3 regions of the Micromonospora sp. NPDC047670 genome follow, and region 1 is predicted to be linked to each of the others. Evidence: riboswitches for the same ligand, from Rfam matches in the RefSeq annotation. Region 1 holds a riboswitch; each other region holds the start of a gene.
What was found. A riboswitch is a leader RNA that binds a small molecule or an ion and turns the genes downstream of it on or off. The one in region 1 is predicted to bind cyclic di-AMP.

Region 1 (6,460 bases):
GGCGTCGCGACGACGACCCTCGCGTTGCTGCTCAGCACCGCCGCGGTGGGCGTCGTCCCGGCCGCGTCGGCCTTCTCCGCCGCCCCGAGCGAGGTCTGCGTCGAGCCGGCCGACGTCCACTCGGACTCCCGCGTGAAGGCGGGTGCCGCGACCAGGCACGAGCCGAACGAGCTGACCCTGGCGGAAACCCGCGAGCGCGAGGCCGACCTGGCCGCCGCCCTGCGCGAGCGGGCCCGGTTCCGCACCGGCGCCGGCGCCTCCACGATGGCCACCGTCACCATCCCCGTCGTCGTGCACGTGATCCAGCGGGACGCCACCCGGGCCGGCGGCAACATCCCGGATTCGATGATCACGTCTCAGATCAACGTGCTGAACCAGTCCTACAGCGGGGCGACCGGCGGCGCGCCCACCGCGTTCAGCTTCCAGCTCCAGAAGATCAACCGGGTGACCAACCCGGCGTGGTACCCGATCGTGCAGGGCTCCTCGGCCGAGCGGTCGATGAAGACCTCGCTGCGCGAGGGCGGCAAGAACACGCTCAACGTCTACCTGGGCGAGCTGAGCAACGACCTGCTCGGTTGGGCGACCTTCCCGACCCGGAAGCTGAACAGCATGGACGGCGTCGTCGTGCTGAGCGAGTCGCTGCCGGGCGGCACGGCCGCCAACTACAACCAGGGCGACACGGGCACCCACGAGGTCGGTCACTGGCTGAACCTCTACCACACCTTCCAGGGCGGCTGCTCCGGCTCGGGTGACAGCGTCAGCGACACCGCGCCCGAGGCCTCGCCGGCGTTCGAGTGCCCGACCGGCCGGGACACCTGCACCGCCCCGGGCGTCGACCCGATCACCAACTTCATGGACTACACCTACGACTCCTGCATGCACCAGTTCACCGCCGGGCAGGCCAGCCGAATGCTGACCGCCTGGAACGCGTACCGCGCGGCGTAATTCCCCAGTACGACAGGCAGGCACCGGTGCCGGCCCCCGCTCGACGGGGGCCGGCACCGTCGCCTTCGGGCGGGGCGGGGCGGTGTGGCGCCCCGGACGGGGACGGCCCGGGGCGTCACACCGCGTCTCAGGCGGCCGGGCGGGCGGCGAGGCTGTCGCCGCTCACCGACCGCGTCGCGGGCTCCGCCGCGACGTCGGGGGCGGTCGCCCGGGGGTCGAGCCAGACCTGGACGGCGGGCCGCCCGTGTCCCTCGCCCGCGCCGCCCACGCCGCCCGGCTCACGGCGGGCGAGCATCGCCACGTCGACGGTGAACTCGAACAGCCGCCAGTCGACCTGCGGCGCGGCCCGGTGGCTGCGGGCCAGCCGGGCCACCCGGGCCGGGTCGGTCACCGGCCGGGCGTGGCCGGCGACGTAGGCCTCGTCGTCGCTCTCCTCCGGCGGGAAGGAGTGCAGGGCGTAGCGGCCGTCGCGCTCCAGGTCGCGCCGCTTCGGCGAGTCGACCACGAAGCAGAAGAGGCCCTCGTCGGTGATCACCGGGGAGACCGGATGGACGCGGGGCCCACCATCGGCGCGGACGGTGGCCAGATAGCCGAAGCCCGGCCCGTACTGCTGCATGAGAACGCGGATCCCGTCGGCGAGGCGGGGCTCGTCGGCGGCGAATTCGGACCAGGAAGCCATGCCGACATTCTATCGAACACGTGTACGAACAGGTAGTCCGACACGCAGGTCACGCACATCGCTCGCTATGGTGTTCCGATGCTGCTCTCCGACCGCGACCTGGTCTCCGAGATCAAGGCGGGCACGCTCGCGCTGGAGCCGTTCGAGCCCACGCTGGTGCAGCCGTCCAGCATCGACGTACGCCTCGACAAGCTCTTCCGGGTCTTCAACAACCATCTCTACACCCACATCGACCCGGCGATGCAGCAGGACGACCTGACGTCGATGGTCGAGGTGCCCGAGGGCGAGCCGTTCGTGCTGCACCCGGGCGAGTTCGTGCTCGCCTCGACGCTGGAGGTGATCTCGCTCGGCGACCAGCTCGCCGGGCGGCTGGAGGGCAAGTCGAGCCTGGGTCGGCTCGGCCTGCTCACCCACTCCACCGCGGGCTTCATCGACCCGGGCTTCTCCGGCCACGTGACGCTGGAACTGTCCAACGTGGCCAACCTGCCCATCACCCTCTGGCCGGGCATGAAGATCGGCCAGCTCTGCATCTTCCGGCTCTCGTCGCCGGCCGAGCACCCGTACGGCTCGGCGGTCTACGGCTCGCGCTACCAGGGGCAGCGGGGTCCGACCCCGAGCCGCTCCTGGCAGCACTGGCGCACCTGGCCGACCCGCTGACGACCGCTTCGCGGGTGCCAGAAGGGGCCCTCTCCTCGACGACGTGCGTCAGGAAGGGCCCCTCCGCACACCTCAGCCGGGGCGGCCGTAGCTGTGGATCGGGCCGTCGTCGACCTTCTTCATCCTGACCGGCACCCCGGCCCGGGAGGCGTGCACCACCCAGCCCCCGCCGACGTACATGCCGACGTGGTGCAGGTCGCTGTAGTAGAAGACCAGGTCGCCAGGGCGCAGCTCGCCCCGGCTGACGGTCGCGGTGACCCGGCGCTGCTGCGCGGCGTTGTGCGGCAGCGACACCCCGGCCTTCGCCCAGGCGGCGAGCATCAGGCCCGAGCAGTCGTACGAATTCGGGCCCTCGGCGCCCCAGACGTAGGGCTTGCCGATCTGCGCGCAGGCGAACTTGACGGCGGTGCCGGCCCCGCCACCGGGATAGCTGGCCGGGCAGGGGGCGGGACGCAGCGGGCCGCCCCCACCGCTGCCGTAGATCCGCAGCCGCAGCTTCTGCAGCCGGTCGATCTCGGCGTTGATCTGCTTCTTCTTCGCCGCGAGCTGAGCCTCGGTCCGGCCGAGCTGGACGACCATCTCGTCCAACGGCGCCTTCTTCGCGGCCAGCCGGTCGCGCAGCTCCGCGACCTGCCGCACGTCCTTCTGCTGGTGCTGGGCGAACCGGTCGAGCAGTTCGAGCTGGCCGACCATCTGGTCGGGCGAGCGGCTGCCCAGCAGGGCGTTGACGGCGGAGACGTTCTCACCCTTGTAGGCGCGGACGGCCAGCGCGCTGACCTTCTTCATCGCCTGGTCGACCTGCTCCTCCAGCGGCTTGATCTGCCTGGCGAGCGCGTCGGCCTGCCTGCGCTTGGCGGCCAGGTCCTGGCGGGTGGCGTTGTGCCGTTCGATGATCGGTTCGAGCTTGTTCCAGTCCTCGTCGATCTGGCGCTCGATCTCGGCGACCGTCGGTTCGGCGTGGGCCGCCGTGGCGCCGCCGGTCAGGACGACGGCGAACGCGGCCAGGGCGGCGAGGGCGGTGGTGCAGCGGTACCAGCGTGGGCGCGGCTCAGCCGTCGTCGGGTCGGCGAGGGCCGACCGTGCCGACGGTGGCCGCGGGGCATGGTGTGCCACCGGGCTCCGTACTCCTTCTTCCCGTACCGCCTACCGGGTTAGCTGACGGGTTCGGGCGGGAAGGGGACGCCCTACCGCAGAGGCTGCGGATTCACCCCGGGGGTACCTGGGTCCCCGGCTCGCTCGGGAGCGACTCGGCGGTGTCGGACCGTTACCGCCCCGGTTGGGCGGACTGTCGCCGGCCGACGAATGACCAGAGTAGAGACGGCCGTTATCAATCCGCAACCCGTCGCGCCGTGACACACCGTGTTCACACGGACCGGAGGGAGCGCGCAACCCCGAGGACGAAGATTTTCTTCCTTTTGAAGTGACCGATGGAAAGGTATTGACCAAAGGTGCCGGCCGGGGCGAAGGTGGCCCCACATTCGCCCGTCCGACCTGGGGGTCTGATGCACCTGACAGCGACATCGAGGAGCAGACGCGTCCTGCTGGCCGCCGCCGTCGCGGCCGCCCTGGCGGCGACGCCACTCACCGCCGCCGGATCCGCCGCCGCCGCGCCGACGACCGACCGGCAGCAGCAGTACGCCGCCGCGGCGGCCGAGTACGGCGTGCCGGAGAGCGTCCTGCTCGGAGTCTCCTACCTGCAGTCCCGCTGGGACACCAACGCCGGAACGCCGAGCACCAGCGGCGGCTACGGACCGATGCACCTCACCGACGCGGAGTACGTCGCCTCCCTGCCCGGGGGCACCCACCACGACGAGGGCACCGAGGACCCGCGCGGCGACGACTCCCGCCCGTCCCTGGCCGAGGCGCACGAGCCGCCAGCCGATCCGCCCCCCGCCGAGGCCGCGCTGCGGACGCTCGACGCCGCCGCCGCACTGACCGGCGCCAGCGAGGAGACGCTGCGCACGGACGTCGCGGCGAACATCCGGGGCGGCGCGGCGCTGCTGGCCGCGTACCAGAAGGAGATCGGCGCCCCCGTCGGCGCCGGCACCGACCCGGCGGCCTGGTACGGCGCGGTGGCCCGCTACTCCGGCGCGGACAACGCCGACGCGGCGGCGGCCTTCGCCGACGAGGTCTACGGCACCATCAACGCCGGCGACAGCCGGCGCACCGACGACGGGCAGCAGGTGAGCCTGCCCGCCAGCGTGGTGCAGCCGCAGCGCACCTGGCTGGACCGGCTCAACCTGCGCAAGCTCGCCCGCCCCGACGGGCTGGAGTGCCCCGACACCATCTCCTGCGAGTGGATCCCGGCGCCCTACCAGAAGTACGGCCCCGGCGCGGGTGACTACGGCAACCACGACCTCTCCGACCGGCCCAACCGGCAGAAGATCGAGTACATCGTCATCCACGACACCGAGGGCTACTTCGGGCCGAGCGTCAACCTGGTCAAGGACCCGCGACGGGTGGGCTGGCACTACACCCTGCGGTCGGTGGACGGCCACATCGCCCAGCACATCAAGACCAAGGACGTCGGCTGGCACGCCGGCAACTGGTACGTGAACGCCAAGTCCATCGGCCTCGAGCACGAGGGCTTCGCCGGACACGGCACCTGGTACACCGAGGCGATGTACCGCACCTCCGCCAAGCTGGTCCGCCACCTGGCGGCGCAGTACGACATCCCGCTGGACCGGCAGCACATCATCGGGCACGACAACGTCCCCGGCACCGTCGCCTCGACCGTGCGCGGCATGCACTGGGACCCGGGCCCGTACTGGGACTGGTCGCACTACTTCGACCTGCTCAAGGCGCCGTTCAAGTCGACCGCCACGCCGCGGACCGGGCTGGTCACCATCGACCCGGACTTCGCCACCAACCAGCCGCAGTTCACCGGCTGCAACCGGCAACCCCCGGGCGTGCCGAACCCGCCCCCGCCGACGGCCCCCTGCCCGCTGCGCGGCTCGTCCGCGGTGGTCCTGCACAGCGCGCCGAGCCACGACGCGCCGCTGGTCAACGACATCGCGCTGCGGCCCGACGGCACCCCGAACACCATGTACATCTCGGACCACGGCGCCCGTGCCTCGGCGGGGCAGACGTACGCCCTGGCCGGGGTGCAGGGGGACTGGACCGCGATCTGGTACCTCGGCCAGAAGGCGTGGTTCCACAACCCCGCCTCGAAGCCGACCGCGAAGTGGTCCGTCGGTTTCGTGGTGACCCCCAAGGCCGGCAAGACCACCATTCCGGTGTACGGCCGGGCGTACCCGGAGCAGGCGGCCTACCCGGCCGGCGTGCCCTACCAGGCGATCTCGCCGCTGCAGTACACCCTCTCGGCCGGCCAGCGGTACGCCGTCGGCACCGTGCTCCCCGGCGAGTACTACCGGGCCACCACGTTCGACGGCTCCGCCCCCGGTGACTGGACGGTGATCCGCGGCGACAACAAGTACGTGCAGATCCAGTTCGGCCACCGGGTCATGTACGTCAACCTGGACGACGTGAACCTGCTGCCCTCCCCGCTGGGCGCGCCCAGCTGACCCACCGCCCGCCCGGGCCGGCGCAGGCCGGCCCGGGCAGACGAGGGCCCCCGGTCGACTCGACCGGGGGCCCTCGTCGTGCGGCGGCGCCGGAGGATCAGCCGGGCCTGCGGAACCCGGCCACCGGCATGGTGTTGATGCTGGAGACGTTGACCGGCTTGCCGGCCCGGGGCGCGTGCACCATCTTGTCGTTGCCGAGGTAGAGGCCGACGTGGTGCAGGTCGCTGAAGAAGAAGACCAGGTCACCAGGGCGCGCCTCGGAGCGCGGAATGGCCTTGCCCTCGTTCCACTGTGCGCCGGTGAAGTGCGTCAGGTGGATGCCTGCCGCCTTGTAGGCGTACTGGGTCAGGCCGGAGCAGTCGAACGAGTTCGGGCCGGTGGCCCCCCACACGTACGGGTCGCCGACCTGGGCGCAGGCGGTCCTGATCGCGGTCCGGGCCGCCTCGCTGACCACGCCGTTGATGGTCGGGCAGTTCTCCGTCTTGACGGTCGTCACCGGCATCGACGCCTCGAGCTTCTTGATGTCGGCGTCGATCTGCTTCTTCTTGGCCGCCAGGTCGTTCTGCTGCTTGGTCTGCGCGACGATCAGCGCGTCGAGCCGCTGCTTCTCCGCGTCGTACTTCTCGCGGACCTTGGTCACGCCCTCGAGCTGCCG
Region 2 (6,460 bases), on a different contig from region 1:
GGCCGCGACGGCGGCGAGCGCGTTGGGCCTGATGAGCGTGCAGAGCTGGTTCACCCAGCTGCACCCCGAGATGGTCGGCCTGATCACCAAGGGCAAGGTGCAGTGGGTGATGCTCAGCATGACCCCCACCGAACGTCAGCTGATCGGCCCCGTCGCCCGCGCCGGCTGATCGGCGGGCCCGTCGGCTGCCCGGCCGGATCCGGACCACGACCAGGCGGCCTCGGACGAGCAGGTCCGCCGGCGCCGGCGAAGCCGGCCGGCGGACCGTCGAAGGGGTGGCGGGGATGCCGCGCGCCTCGGCGGGTTGCGCCTCAGGTGCGGTCGGCGCTCTCGGCGTCGTCGGCGAAAAGGGCGAGCAGGGCGCCGACCTGCCGGTCGGCCTCGGCGGGGTGCCGGAACCGCCCGGCCGGGTTGAGCGTGTACTCGTTGCGCCGGCCCACCCGGGTGCGGCTCAGGTAGCCGCCGGCCTCCAGGTCGGCGACGATCGCCTGGGCGGCCCGCTCGGTGACGCCCACCTCGTCCGCGACGTCGCGTAGCCGGGCGGTGGGGTTGCGGGCGATGGCGAGCAGCACGTGCCCGTGGTTCGTCAGGAACGTCCAGTTGCGGGTGCTCCCGTTCTCCCCTGTCGTCGCCATGTCGTCATCGTATGGCGCGCCTTTCGGGTTTTCCGCCGCGCCCTCGCGCCGTCGCCGGACGGCCGGCGGGCGGGGCAGCCGGGAAGGTCCCGCCCGAGTCCGCGGGCGGGCGCAAACATATGAAACGCATATCACGCATCCCTTGACGTATCTTTGGGTGCGTGTGACCGTGGGGGCAGCCCGCGCCCAGCGTCGGCCGGGGTGACCAGGTCGTTCGTGAGGGACGAGGTGAGGGAGATGAGTCGTCCCGGATCCCCCGGCGTTCAGCCGGGCCCGGAGCGGAAGTCGTCGGAGCCGGCACCGGGGGACCCGGTTGCGGTGCGCGACGCGATCCCCCCGTCGGGCAGTCCGGAGCTGGCGCTCGCCGAGTTGCAGGCCGGCAACCGTCGGTTCGTCGCCGGCGCCCCCCACCACCCCAACCAGGACGCCGGGCACCGTGCTGCGGTCGCGGACGGGCAGCACCCGTTCGCGGTGATCGTCGGCTGCTCCGACTCCCGGCTCGCGGCCGAGATCATCTTCGACCGCGGCCTCGGCGACCTCTTCGTGGTCCGCACCGCGGGGCACACGGTCGGCCCCGAGGTGCTGGGCAGCGTCGAGTACGCCGTGACGGTCCTGCACACGCCGCTGGTGGTGGTGCTCGGGCACGACTCCTGCGGGGCCGTCCAGGCCGCCCGTACGGCGGACGCCACCGGCACGGCCCCCGAGGGGCACCTCAACGCCGTGGTCGACGCCGTGGTGCCCAGCCTGCGCCGGGCGGCCGCCGAGGGCGTGGACGACATCGACCGCATCGTCGACATCCACATCGGGTGCACCGTCGAGGCGATGTTGGACCGCTCGGCCGTGCTGGCCGCCGAGGTGGCCGCCGGGCGCTGCGCCGTCGTCGGCATGTCGTACCGGCTGGCCGCCGGCGAGGCGCGGGTCGTGGCCGCCGTGCCGCCCCGGATGGGCGCGGTCGACGGGACGCAGCCGGCCGTCGCCGCCGCCGTCGCCTGACCCGACCGGCCGTTCGACGTCACCCGGTCCGCCCGGGTGCCCGGCGTCGCTTCGAGAAGAGCCCACAGACGGCGACAGGGCCGCACCCGCGGACGCGGGTGCGGCCCTGTCGGCTACCGCCGTCAGAGCAGTGACACGTGCACGTGGTCCGTATGGTTCGACGGGCCGCTGTAGGACTTCCAGCCGGTCGCCGGGAACCAGATCTGCCGGTTCCAGATCACGTAGTAGATGCCGAGCCGGTCGGCGTTACGGACCAGGAACGCGGTCAGGTTGTTGCCGTACATGTAGGTGTCGTCGTTGTGCCAGGGGGAGAAGCCGCTTCGCTGCAGCGACCAGTCGCAGGCCCGGCCCTTCGGATGCTCGTACGGCCCGCCGGAGCGGTAACAGCCGACGAACCGGTTGAACCCGGCCCGCTTCACCTCCTTGTACATGTGCAGCGTGCGCGCGGTGATGCAGCCGGAGGTGGTGGGGTCGTCCTCGGTGCAGGACAGGGGCTTCCAGTCGCCGTCGGCGGTACGACCCGGTGCCATCCGGGCCACCGGCGAGGTGGCGACCACCTTGCCGCCGGTCAGCCCTCTGCCGCCGACCAGCGCGAGGGCCTTCTCCGCCTCGCGCTTGCCGCGGGCCATCTCGTTGGTCAGCTTCGTCTGCTCGCGAACCTCGGCGTCGAGCGCCAGCTTGGCCTGCTCCGCGCGGGTCTTGACCGCGTTCACCGCGGCGAGCTTCTTGGAGTTGACCAGGTTCAGCTCGTCGAGCGCGGCGGCGCGTTGGACGAACGAGTCGGGGCTGGCGGTGTCCAGCAGCATCGACACCGCGCCGATCCGCCCCGTCCGGTAGGACTGGGCCGCGATCTCGCTCACCTGCGGAGCCAGCGCCGCCAGCTCGGCCTGCGCCCGGTCGACCTCAAGGGCCAGTTCGAGCTGGCGCTTCTTCGACTTCGCCAGCTTGGACTTGGCCTGGACGTAGCTCCGGTTCCGCGCCTCGATCAGGTCGTTGAGCAGCTTGGGCTCGTCGTCCCCGTGGCCCGAGGGCTGGGGCGGTGTCGTGGGTGCGGCCGCCGCCGGGAGGGGCCCGGCGAAGACGGCCAGGGCGGCGATCACGGCCACCACAGGTGTCAACCAGCGGCGTAGGGGTGCCGTCACAGTTTTCCCTTCCGTCGACCGCCGACCGGGTTAGCTGACGGGTTCGGGGCGGAAGTGGCCCCTACCGCTGTCGCGGATTCACCCCACGTACCTGGGTCCCCGGCTCGCCTGACGGCGATTGGGCGGCGGCACCGCAGGCGCCGCTGCGCGCCTTCGGCGGTGACCGGCAGCGAGGTTACCCGAGAGTCCTCCCGGGGATCTACGTCCCTAAGCCGACTAAATGCGTTATTTCGTAATGGCGGACGGTGACCAGTGACGCGTTTATCAGGCGGGACGTCCTGATCGGTCACGCTGAGGAGTGTCACCATGCGGTGTCCGTGCTCCCGTCTCGATCGGGCCACCCGGCGGGGGCGGCGGTGGGCGTGCTCCCGGCGCGCGGCCCGCTCAGGGCCTCCAACGCCTCGGACCGGTCCGCCGCCGGTCGTGGGACCGGCGGGGTCGGGGGCGCGCCGGGGTCGGCGGAGCCGCCGCCGCGCCGGCCGGCCGTCGTCACCAGGGCCGCGAGGCCGGTGGTCAGCGGCACGGCGGCGATCAGGCCCAGGGTGGCGACGGCGCTGCGGACGATCTCCTGGGCCAGGAACTCACTGGTCAGGATCTGGGTCACCGCCCGGGAGTCGGCGGTCAGCAGGAGCAGCACCGGCAGCGAGGCGCCGGCGTACGCCAGCACGATGGTGTTCACCGTCGAGGCGATGTGCGCGCGGCCGACCCGCGTCGCCGCGCGGTAGAGCTGCATTCGGGACAGCCCGGGGTTGGCGTGCGCCAGTTCGGTGACCGTCGCGGCCTGGGTCACCGTGACGTCGTCGAGCACGCCGAGCGAGCCGATGATGATCCCGGCGAGCAGCAGGCCGTGCAGGTCGACGTCGGCCTGGAACATCGACAGCGTGGTGGCGTCCTCGGTGCCGAAGCCGGTCAGGTGGGTCGCCGCGGTGGCGATCGTGCCGAGGACCCCGGTCAGCACCAGGCTGCCCAGGGTGCCGAGCACGGCGACCGAGGTCTGTGCGGTCACCCCGTGGGTCAGGTAGAGCACCACGAACATGATCAGGGCGGCGCCGACGACGGCGACCAGCAGCGGCGGGCGCCCGGCGCTGATGCCGGGCAGCACGAAGGTGAGCAGGATCGCGAAGCTCGCCGCCAGGCCGGCCAGTGCGGCGAGGCCGCGCCACCGCCCGAACGCGACGATCGCCGCGGCGAACAGCACCACCAGCCAGAGCAACGGCTGGCCGCGCTGGTGCTCGGCGATGTTGTAGGCGGTCGCCGAGGGGTCGGCGGGGTCCGTGAGCTCGACCAGGATGATCTCGTCGCCGACCGCGACCGTCGGCGCGCCGGGCCCGGCCGGCACGGGCGTCTCCACCTGCTGGCCGGCGTCGGGACCGTCGTCCACCCGTACCGTGACGGTGCCGCACGGGCCCTCCGTGGCGCCCGGGCTCCCCTCCGGGGTCTCCGGGGCGGGCGGGCACGGCTCCGTCACCACCCGCGTCACCGTGCCGTGGTGGCGGGGCGGGTCGGTGCCGGGCGCGGCCTCCGGAGCGTCCCACGGCCAGAGCGCCAGGGCCGCAATCAGGGTCGCGACGAAGAGGGGCACCACCGTCGCGACGAGGATCCGTCGCACCCCCGGCGGGGCGGACGGTGCGGGACGGGTGTGGTCGGCGCCCATTGAGTGTCTCCCAACGAATCCAGGGCGGGGTACGTGCCAGCGGGCCGGTCGGTTCAGCGTTCCCGGGTGACTTCGGCGGCGGATCGCCCCGGGGTGGCGAGCCGGCCACGTACCGCGATCGTCCGGCCCGAGCGGTCGCGGACGGTCGGTGCCGCCGCCCGGTCGGGGAGGCGGGGCGGGCGGTGCGGGGTCCATGGGGCCACCGGCCGAATGGTAGCCATCCCGGCATCCGGACGCAGGTCGTGCGGGCCGGTGTCGGGCGCGGACCGCGGTGGGATGCGCCCGTCGCGCCGGACGCGCCGACCCCGGGGACTAGCGTGGGGGTGTGCGGACGGCGACGGTGACGGCGGGGCGGTGGGCCCGGCTCCTGCTGCTCGTCGGCACGCTGCTCGGTCTGACCGCGATGCACACCCTCGGTCACGGCTCACACGCCACGGGCCATTCCGGCGACGCCACGGGCCACGCCGCCGACACCGCGGCGCACGCCGTCGCCGGTCCGCGTGGCGGCGCGTCGCCCGCCGAACACACCGCCGCCGTCCCGTACGCCGTCGCGGCGGCGCTGTCCGGCGTCGTGGCCTGCCCGGGCGACTGTCCGCACGAGCGGCTCCTCCCGTCCGGCGGGGCGAGCGGCGGGCCGCCGTGGTGGGGCGTGTGCCTGGCGGTGCTGGGCGCGCTCGCCGCCTCGCTGCTCGCGGCCGTGCTGCTGTTGGCCGGCGTACGCGCCGTCACACCGGCGGGCCGGGCGTCGGGCGGGTCGGAGCGGTCGCCCCGCGCCCCGCCACCCCGGCCGGTCGGTCTGCGGCTCGCCACGGTCTCGGTGCTGCGCAGATAGGACGCCCCGGCGCGGTCCGGTCCGCCGGTCCGCGTCCCCGTCGTGCTGCGTACGTTCCGACACCGAAAGGCTCAGACGTGATCACTCGTACCCTCGCGCGCCGTGCCGCCCTGGCCGGCGCCACCGTCACCGTGGCCCTCGCCCTGACCGCCTGCGGCGGCGACGGGCATCCCGCCCCGGGCGCCGGGCACGGCGCGCCCGGCAGCAGCGCGCCGGCGGCCACCGCGTCCGGCGCGGCCGGCGACGCCGGCGAAGCCGACGCGATGTTCGCCCAGATGATGATTCCGCACCACCGGCAGGCGGTCGAGATGGCGGACCTGGCCGCGACGCGGGCGGCGGACCCGGAGGTCAAGCGGCTTGCCGGGGAGATCAGGGCCGCTCAGGCGCCCGAGATCGCGACGATGAGCGGCTGGCTGTCGGCCTGGGGGCGGCCGGTGCCGTCGCCCGGCGCCGAGCTGCCGCACATGGACCACGGGATGCCCGGCATGATGTCCGACGCCGAGATGGCGAGGCTGGCGGCGGCTTCCGGCCGGGAGTTCGACCGGCAGTTCCTGACCATGATGATCGCCCACCACGAGGGCGCCGTCACCATGGCCCGGGAGGAGCTCTCCCGGGGCGTGAACGCGGAGGCCAAGGCCCTGGCCGGGCAGATCGTCGCCACCCAGCAGGCCGAGATCGACACGATGCGGAAGATCCTCGGCCGGCTCTGATCCCGGTGGCCCCGGTGCCGCACCTCGTCGGCGCCGGGGCACCCGTCGGCCGGGCCTGCCGCCGCCGGACGGCCGGCGGGGTCGGGCGGCCGGCGAGGTCGGGCGGCCGGCGGGCGGGTCAGCCGCGCTTCATGAGGCGGCCGACGGCGGCCATCATCTCGGTGGCCATCTCGTCGGCCCGGCCCTCGGCCGCCCCCTCGTGCATGCAGTGCCGGGCGTGCCCGTCGAGCAGGCCGAGGGCGACCTTGTCCAGGGCCGCCTGGATCGCGGAGATCTGGGTGAGCACGTCGATGCAGTAGCGGTCGTCGTCGACCATCTTCTCGATGCCGCGGACCTGTCCCTCGACGCGGCGCAGCCGCGCGAGCAGCTGGTCCTTGGTGGCGGTGTAGCCCCTGGTCGGGGCGGGCGTCGGTGTGGTCATGCGATCGAGGATAGCGTACCCCTCGGGGGTATGGTACGGTCCTTCGTGTCGGGATACCCCCACCGGGTACCGG
Region 3 (6,460 bases), on a different contig from region 1:
GCCCGGCGCGGCTATCCCGTCGTCGTTGGTGACCAGCACGCGCAGCGTCATCGCTCGGCCGCCCGGCCGGCCAGTTCGTCGGGGGTGGTCCGCTCCTGCGGCCGGCTGCCGGCCGGCACGAGACGCACCCGGTCGACGAGGCCGGTGATGGAGTCGAGCCGGCCGGTGCCGAGGCCGTGCCGCGTCACGTTGAGCGCCCCCGCGGCCGCCCCGGTCCGGATCGCGGTGCGCACGTCACCGCCCCGGGCGACCACGGCGGCCACCCCGGCGGTCATCGAGTCGCCCGCGCCGCGCGGGTCGGCGGCCTGCAACCGGGGCATCTCCACCTCGAACACCTCGCCGTCGACCAGGGCCAGGGCCGGCTTGTCGGCCCGGCTCACCACGACGTTCTCGGCGCCGCCGGCGTGCAGGTCGTACATCGCCCGGGTGAGCTGCTCCTCGTCCTCGCCCTCGGCCCGGCCGTCGGCGATGAGCTCCTCGTGGCTGACCTTGAGGAAGAAGACCCCGCTCTCCAGCACCGCGGTGAGGTGCTCGCCGGCCAGGTCGACCACCACCCGACTGCCGTTGGCGCCGAGGTCGGCGGCGAAGCGCCGGTAGAGGTCGGCCGGCACCAACGCGGGCTCGTTCGGCCCGCTCAGCACGCTGACCGGGGCGCGCAGCCCCTCGCCGAGCGCCAGGTTGTAGAGCTCGTCCAGCTCGTGCCGGCTGAGCGGCTGGCCGGGCACGTCCACGATCTCCTGCCGGGATCCCTCGCGGCGGTCGTGCACGTATCCGCCGCTGCCGGAGTCACGCAGCACCACCTTGAGGTCGACCCCCTCGCTGACCAGCAGCGGCTCCAGGACCTGGCCGATCTCGCCGCCGAGCGCGGTGCACAGCACCACGTCGACGCCGAGCGACAGCACCATCCGGGCCTGCCAGACGCCCTGGCCGCCGGGGTGCAGATGCAGCTCCGGAGCGTCGCTGGGCTGGTCGACGGTCACCGTCAGCCGGGGCGTGGGCGCGAAGACCATCACGTGCCCGCTCATCCGTCGTACCCGTTCATGCTCCCGCCTCCGCCGACGCTCGGTGACCCTTCAACAGCCGACGGTAGTCGGGCCGGAGGGCGGTTGGCCGGCATCCGCGCCGGTACGGGCGCGCCGTTGCCACCGCGCCGCGCGTGCGCGACGATCGGTCGACGGCAACGTGGGGAGACAGCGTGCTCAGGCGGGATTCCTTCAGCTACACCGTCCAGGCGCGCTGCTCCCTGGCCGAGGCCGCCGGGTTGCTCGCGGACCCGGCCCGGCAGGAGGACCTGCATCCGCTGATCGTCCGGGTCCGCCGGGTGGTGCCGCCCCGGCCCGGCGCGCGGGCCAGTTACCTCATCACCGACCGGTTGGCCGCCGGGCCGCTGCGGCTGCCGATCACCTACCAGGCCGATGTCCTGGTGGCCGGGCCGGAAGAGATCGTCACCGTGGCGCGGCAGCGGCCGGCCACCACCGTGCGCAACCGGACCCGGCTGCGGGCCGAGCCGGACGGCGTCGTCCGGATCGAGGTCGAGATCACCCTCGCCGCGCCCGCGCCGCTCTTCGGCTACGCCTTCCGTCAGGCGCGCGCGGCCCACCTGGGGCTGGCCGCCCGGCTGGGCGCCGTGCTGGACCGCGACTCCGGGCCGCCGGCCGGCTGAGCGCGGACGCCGACGACGCCCGACAGGCCCGCCCGGGCCGACGGGCGTACGCGTGGCACGGCCCCGGCGACCCGACGGGCGGGTCACCGGGGCCGGGGCGTCAGTAGACCGACAGGTGCACGTGGTTGGTGTGGTCGCTGGACGGGTCGCCGTTGGCGCCGCTGTACGACTTCCACCCGCTGCTGGGCAGCCAGATCTGCCTGTACCAGATCACGTAGAGCACGGCCAGCCGGTCGGCGTTCCTGACGAAGTACGCCGCCAGGTTGTTGCCGTACGTCCGGTCGCCGCCGGTGGCGTCGCCGCCGAACCCGCCCTTCTGCGCCGCGAAGTCGCAGGCCCGGCCCTTCGGGTGCTCGCCGGAGCCGCCGGGGCGGTAGCAGGAGACGTAGCGGGTGAAGCCGGCCGCCTTGGCCTGGTTGAGCGCGTGCAGGGTGCGCGGGGTGATGCAGCCGTTGGCGGGGGTGGGGTCGTTGACGCTGCACGACTCGGACGGCCAGGAGCCGTCGGAGTTGCGCGGCGCCGGCTTCGCCGTCGCGGTCGAGGTGCCGCGCGGCGCGCTGCCCCCGCCCGCGGCCTGCTGCTTCCGGTTGGCCACCGTCAGCGCCCGCTCGGCCTGCTCCTTGCGCTTGGCCATCAGCGTGACCTGCTTGCGCTGCTCCCGGATCTCGCCGTCCAGGGCGAGCTTGGTGCGGGTGGCCGCGTCGCGGGTCTCCTGAAGCTCGCGCAGGGCCCGGTCCTCGTTGGCGGCCACCGCGTCGAGGGCGGCGGCCCGGTCCATGAAGCCGTCCGGTGAGTTGCTGTTGAGCAGCGCGGACGCGACGCCGAGCCGGCCGCTGCGGTAGGCCACCCCGGCGATCTCGCCGACCTTCTCCGTCCGCTCGGTCAGCTGGGTCTCGGTCGTCTTGAGCTGCGCGGCGAGCTGCTGCTGCCGCCTGACCGACGTGTCGAGGGCCCGCTTGGCGTCGAGGTAGCCCTTGCTGGCGGCCTCCAGTTGGGCCCGCAGGGCGGGCGTGCCGCCCTCCTCGTCCTGCCCCGGCGCCGCGGCGAGCAGTCCGGCGCGGGGAGTGGCCGCCGCCGGGGCGGCGGTGACCGGGGCGACCGCGGCGCCGAGGGCGAGCGTCGCGGCGATCAGGGCCGCCATCCGGGCGGCGCGTCGTCGTACAGGTGCCATCACTGGCATACACGTGTCCTTCCGTCAGCCGCCGACCGGGTTAGCTGACGGGTTCGGGACGGAAGATCCCTACCGCTGACGCGGATGCACCCCACGAACATGGTTCCCCGGTTCGCCCCACCGGGCGATTAGGCGGCGGCCATCGCCGGCACCGGTGGGTGCCGCCTGGCGAAGGCCGGAACCGAGCCTACCGGTGCCGGTGTGACTGGTGCAGCGGGAGTGACTGCGGGTGACTGTCCGCTTACCGTCAAATCCGACATAAGTTGACAATACTCGCCCAGATTTAAGGTTGTGCTCATTACCACTCAACCGACCCGCAGGCCCCGGGGGACGTTCCGGGCTCGATCTGGAGCGTGGCGTGCTCGATCCGGAAGTCCTCGTGCAGCGCCGACCGGGCCGCGGTGAGGACCGCGCCGACCTCCGCGCCCGGTGCCATCGTCAGGTGCGCCGAGGCTACCTCCATGCCGGAGGTCAGCGTCCAGACGTGCAGGTCGTGCACCTCGGCGACGCCCGGCACGGCGGCCAGCCGGTCGTGCACCTTGGTGACCTCGAGGTGCTCCGGCGCGGCCTGCACCAGGATGCGCAGCGCGGCGCGCCCGAGCCGCCAGGTGCGGGGCAGGATGAACAGCCCGATCGCCACCGCCACCAGCGGGTCGGCCCACCACCAGTCGGTGACGGTGATCAGCAGCGCCGCGCCGATCACGCCGAGTGAGCCCAGCAGGTCGCCCAGCACCTCCAGGTAGGCGCCCTGCAGGTTGATGCTCTCCTTGGCCCCGGAGCGCAGCAGGGCGAAGGCGCCCACGTTGGCGAGCAGGCCGAGCAGGGCCACCGCGAGCATCGGGCCGGCAAGCACCTCCGGCGGGTCGCCGAACCGGCGGACCGCCTCGACGACCACGTAGACCGCGACGCCGGAGAGCAGCACGGCGTTGGCGAGGGCGGCCAGCACCTCCAACCGGTAGAGGCCGAAGGTGCGCTGCGGGTCCGCCCCGGCCCGCCGGGTGGCGGTGATCGCGGCGAGCGCCATGCCGATGCCGAGCACGTCGGTGAACATGTGCCCCGCGTCGCTGAGCAGGGCCAGCGAGCCGGTGCGGAAGGCGGTCACCGCCTCCGCCACCATCAGGGCGCCGAGCAGCGCGAACGCGGCCCAGAGCCGACCCCGGTGGCGGTGCGCGGCGTTCGCGACCGACCCGTGGTGGTGGTCATGACCTGCGCCCACGCGCCCACCCTCCGTCACCCGTCCGGATCCGCGTCCAAACTATGCTCACATCGCAATATATGCAAGTGGCCGCGGGGCGGGCCGGCGGCTCAGCCGACCGGGTCGACGGTGGTCAGCCGCTGGGTGGCCCGGGAGAGCGCGACGTAGAGCGTGCGTACGCCCGAGCCCGGGTCCGCCCGGATCTCGCCCGGGGCGACCAGGACCACCCCGTCGTACTCCATGCCCTTGGCCTCCAGGCTGGTCACCACCTGCAGGCGCGGCGCGGCCAGCCCGCCCAGCCACCCGGCCACCTCGTCCCGGCGGGGCACCGGGGTGATCACGCCGACGGTGCCCTCCACCTCGGCGAGCAGGGCCGTGGCCGCCTCCACCACGGCGGTCTCCAGCTCCGCCGGCGGCACCACCAGCTCGACCGGGTCGACGCCGGTGGAGCGCACCGCCGTGGGCAGCGGGAGGTCGGGGTGGAGCCGGCGGATCTCGGCCGCCGCGACCGCGAAGATCTCCGCCGAGTTGCGGTAGTTCGTGGTGAGGGTGAAGTGGTGCCGCTTGCGCCGGCCCAGCGCCTGGTCGCGGGCCCGGGACAGCTCGTCCGGGTCCCCGGTCCAGGCCGTCTGCGCCGGGTCGCCCACCACCGTCCACGAGGCCAGCCGCCCGCGCCGGCCGATCATGCGCCACTGCATCGGCGAGACGTCCTGCGACTCGTCGACCACCACGTGCGCGTACTCCCGGTAGTCCTCCGGGCGCTGGCGGGCCGCCTCGCGGGCGGCGCGCTGCCGGTCGGCGAACGTGCTCAGCTCGCGCACCCCGCCGGCCAACTGGTACGGGTCCCGCTTCGGCCGGGCCGGCTTCATCGGCTTGCCGAGCAGCGCGTCCAGCTCGTCCAGCAGCGCGATGTCGGCGATCGTCAGCCCGGCGCGGTCCAGGCTCCGGTACGCCTCCGCCAACAGCCGGATCTCGGCCCCGGAGAGGATCCCGCCGGCGTACCGGCGCAGCCGGTCGGGGCGGGCCAGCCAGCCCAGCACGTGTCGCGGGTGCAGTCGCGGCCACCACGCCTTGAGGAACTCCCGGAACTCCGGCCGCTCGACGATCTCGTCCTCGAACGCGCGCTGCTCGGGCAGCCGGCCGATGCCCAGCCGGCGGGCCTGGGCCCAGAGCGCGGCGAGGACGCCGTCGAAGCCGGCGCGGCGCACCTCGTTGCGGCGGGCGCCCCGGGGCATCGCCCGGTCCCGGACGGCGTCCAGCTCGCGGCGGTCCAGCCGGAGCAGCTCGCCCCGGTAGAGCAGGCGCAGCTCGGTGGGCCCCTCCGGCACCGCGTCCCGGGCGGCCCGCTCCAGCACCCGGCGCATCCGCAGCGAGCCCTTGACGGCCGCCACGGCCGGCGGGTCGGTGCGGGTGGCGCTCATGCCCGGGAAGAGGGTGCCCAGCGAGTGCAGCGTGGCGGTGTCCTCACCGAGCGAGGGCAGCACCGAGGCGATGTACTCGACGAAGACCGAGGACGGGCCGACCACCAGGATGCCGCCGCCGGCGTACCGGCTGCGGTCCGAGTAGAGCAGGTACGCCGCCCGGTGCAGGGCGACCGCCGTCTTGCCGGTGCCCGGGCCGCCGGACACGATCGTCACGCCCGACCCGGGGGAGCGGATCGCCTCGTCCTGCTCCCGCTGGATCGTGGCGACGATGTCCCGCATGCCCCGGCCGGTGGCCTTCGAGAGCGTGGCGAGCAGCGCGCCGTCGCCGACCACGGCCATGTCGGCGGGCGCGGCGGCCGGGTCGAGCAGGTCGTCCTCGATCCGGGTGACCCGCTCGCCGGATGACTGGATCATGCGTCGCCGCACCACGCCCAGCGGCTGCGCCGGGGTGGCCTGGTAGAAGGCGGCGGCGGCCGGGGCCCGCCAGTCGACCACCAGTGTCGTCGCGTCCTCGTCCCGGATGCCCAGCCGCCCGACGTGCAGCACCTGCCGGTCGCGCAGGTCCAGCCGCCCGAAGACCAGCCCCTCGTGCTCGGCGTCCAGCACGTGCCGTCGCTGCGCGGCGTGGAACACCATCGCGTCCCGCTCGACCAGGGCTCCGAAGTTGCCCACCCGCGCGAGCCGGTAGCCCTCCTTCTCGGCGCGGACCGCCGCCCGGCGCAGCTCGGCCAGCCGGGCGTACACCCGGTCGAGGTGCCGCTGCTCGACGGCGGTCTCCTGCGCCAGGGTGGTCTGGTCGGTCAACGGTCGCTCCTCCTGACGTCGGCGGCGGGCGGCGCGAACCGCGCGAACCGCGCCAGGCCAACCGCAAGAGGGTACGGCCCGCGCGCAACCAGCCGCGCCTGAGGTGCGGTAAAGGATCCCGCGTCACGTCGCCGGTCGCGCCGCGCCGGCCTCCCCGGCCGTCCGCGCCGGCGCTGCGGGTCGCGCCGCGCCGGCCCTCTCGG

Region 2: linked by a shared signal. The riboswitch ahead of ACGF7U_RS02025 (coiled-coil domain-containing protein) and the one ahead of ACGF7U_RS18635 (NlpC/P60 family protein) in region 1 are both predicted to bind cyclic di-AMP.
Region 3: linked by a shared signal. The riboswitch ahead of ACGF7U_RS04980 (coiled-coil domain-containing protein) and the one ahead of ACGF7U_RS18635 (NlpC/P60 family protein) in region 1 are both predicted to bind cyclic di-AMP.

What each region holds. Positions count from the first base shown of each region.
Region 1 is NZ_JBIDDA010000007.1:63,011-69,470, forward strand. Features, by position in the region: gene ACGF7U_RS18620 (zinc metalloprotease) at 1-945, shown strand, start outside; gene ACGF7U_RS18625 (pyridoxamine 5'-phosphate oxidase family protein) at 1,073-1,624, opposite strand; gene dcd (dCTP deaminase) at 1,703-2,281, shown strand; gene ACGF7U_RS18635 (NlpC/P60 family protein) at 2,354-3,394, opposite strand; cyclic di-AMP (ydaO/yuaA leader) riboswitch at 3,407-3,544, opposite strand; gene ACGF7U_RS18640 (N-acetylmuramoyl-L-alanine amidase) at 3,784-5,805, shown strand; gene ACGF7U_RS18645 (NlpC/P60 family protein) at 5,903-6,460, opposite strand, start outside.
Region 2 is NZ_JBIDDA010000001.1:430,606-437,065, forward strand. Features, by position in the region: gene ACGF7U_RS02010 (hypothetical protein) at 1-169, shown strand, start outside; gene ACGF7U_RS02015 (helix-turn-helix transcriptional regulator) at 312-635, opposite strand; gene ACGF7U_RS02020 (carbonic anhydrase) at 873-1,628, shown strand; gene ACGF7U_RS02025 (coiled-coil domain-containing protein) at 1,751-2,770, opposite strand; cyclic di-AMP (ydaO/yuaA leader) riboswitch at 2,774-2,905, opposite strand; gene ACGF7U_RS02030 (YibE/F family protein) at 3,072-4,424, opposite strand; gene ACGF7U_RS02035 (hypothetical protein) at 4,750-5,256, shown strand; gene ACGF7U_RS02040 (DUF305 domain-containing protein) at 5,334-5,966, shown strand; gene ACGF7U_RS02045 (metal-sensitive transcriptional regulator) at 6,085-6,387, opposite strand.
Region 3 is NZ_JBIDDA010000002.1:78,481-84,940, forward strand. Features, by position in the region: gene surE (5'/3'-nucleotidase SurE) at 1-51, opposite strand, end outside; gene ACGF7U_RS04970 (1-phosphofructokinase family hexose kinase) at 48-1,025, opposite strand; gene ACGF7U_RS04975 (SRPBCC family protein) at 1,196-1,663, shown strand; gene ACGF7U_RS04980 (coiled-coil domain-containing protein) at 1,764-2,834, opposite strand; cyclic di-AMP (ydaO/yuaA leader) riboswitch at 2,848-2,979, opposite strand; gene ACGF7U_RS04985 (cation diffusion facilitator family transporter) at 3,133-4,050, opposite strand; gene ACGF7U_RS04990 (HelD family protein) at 4,140-6,257, opposite strand.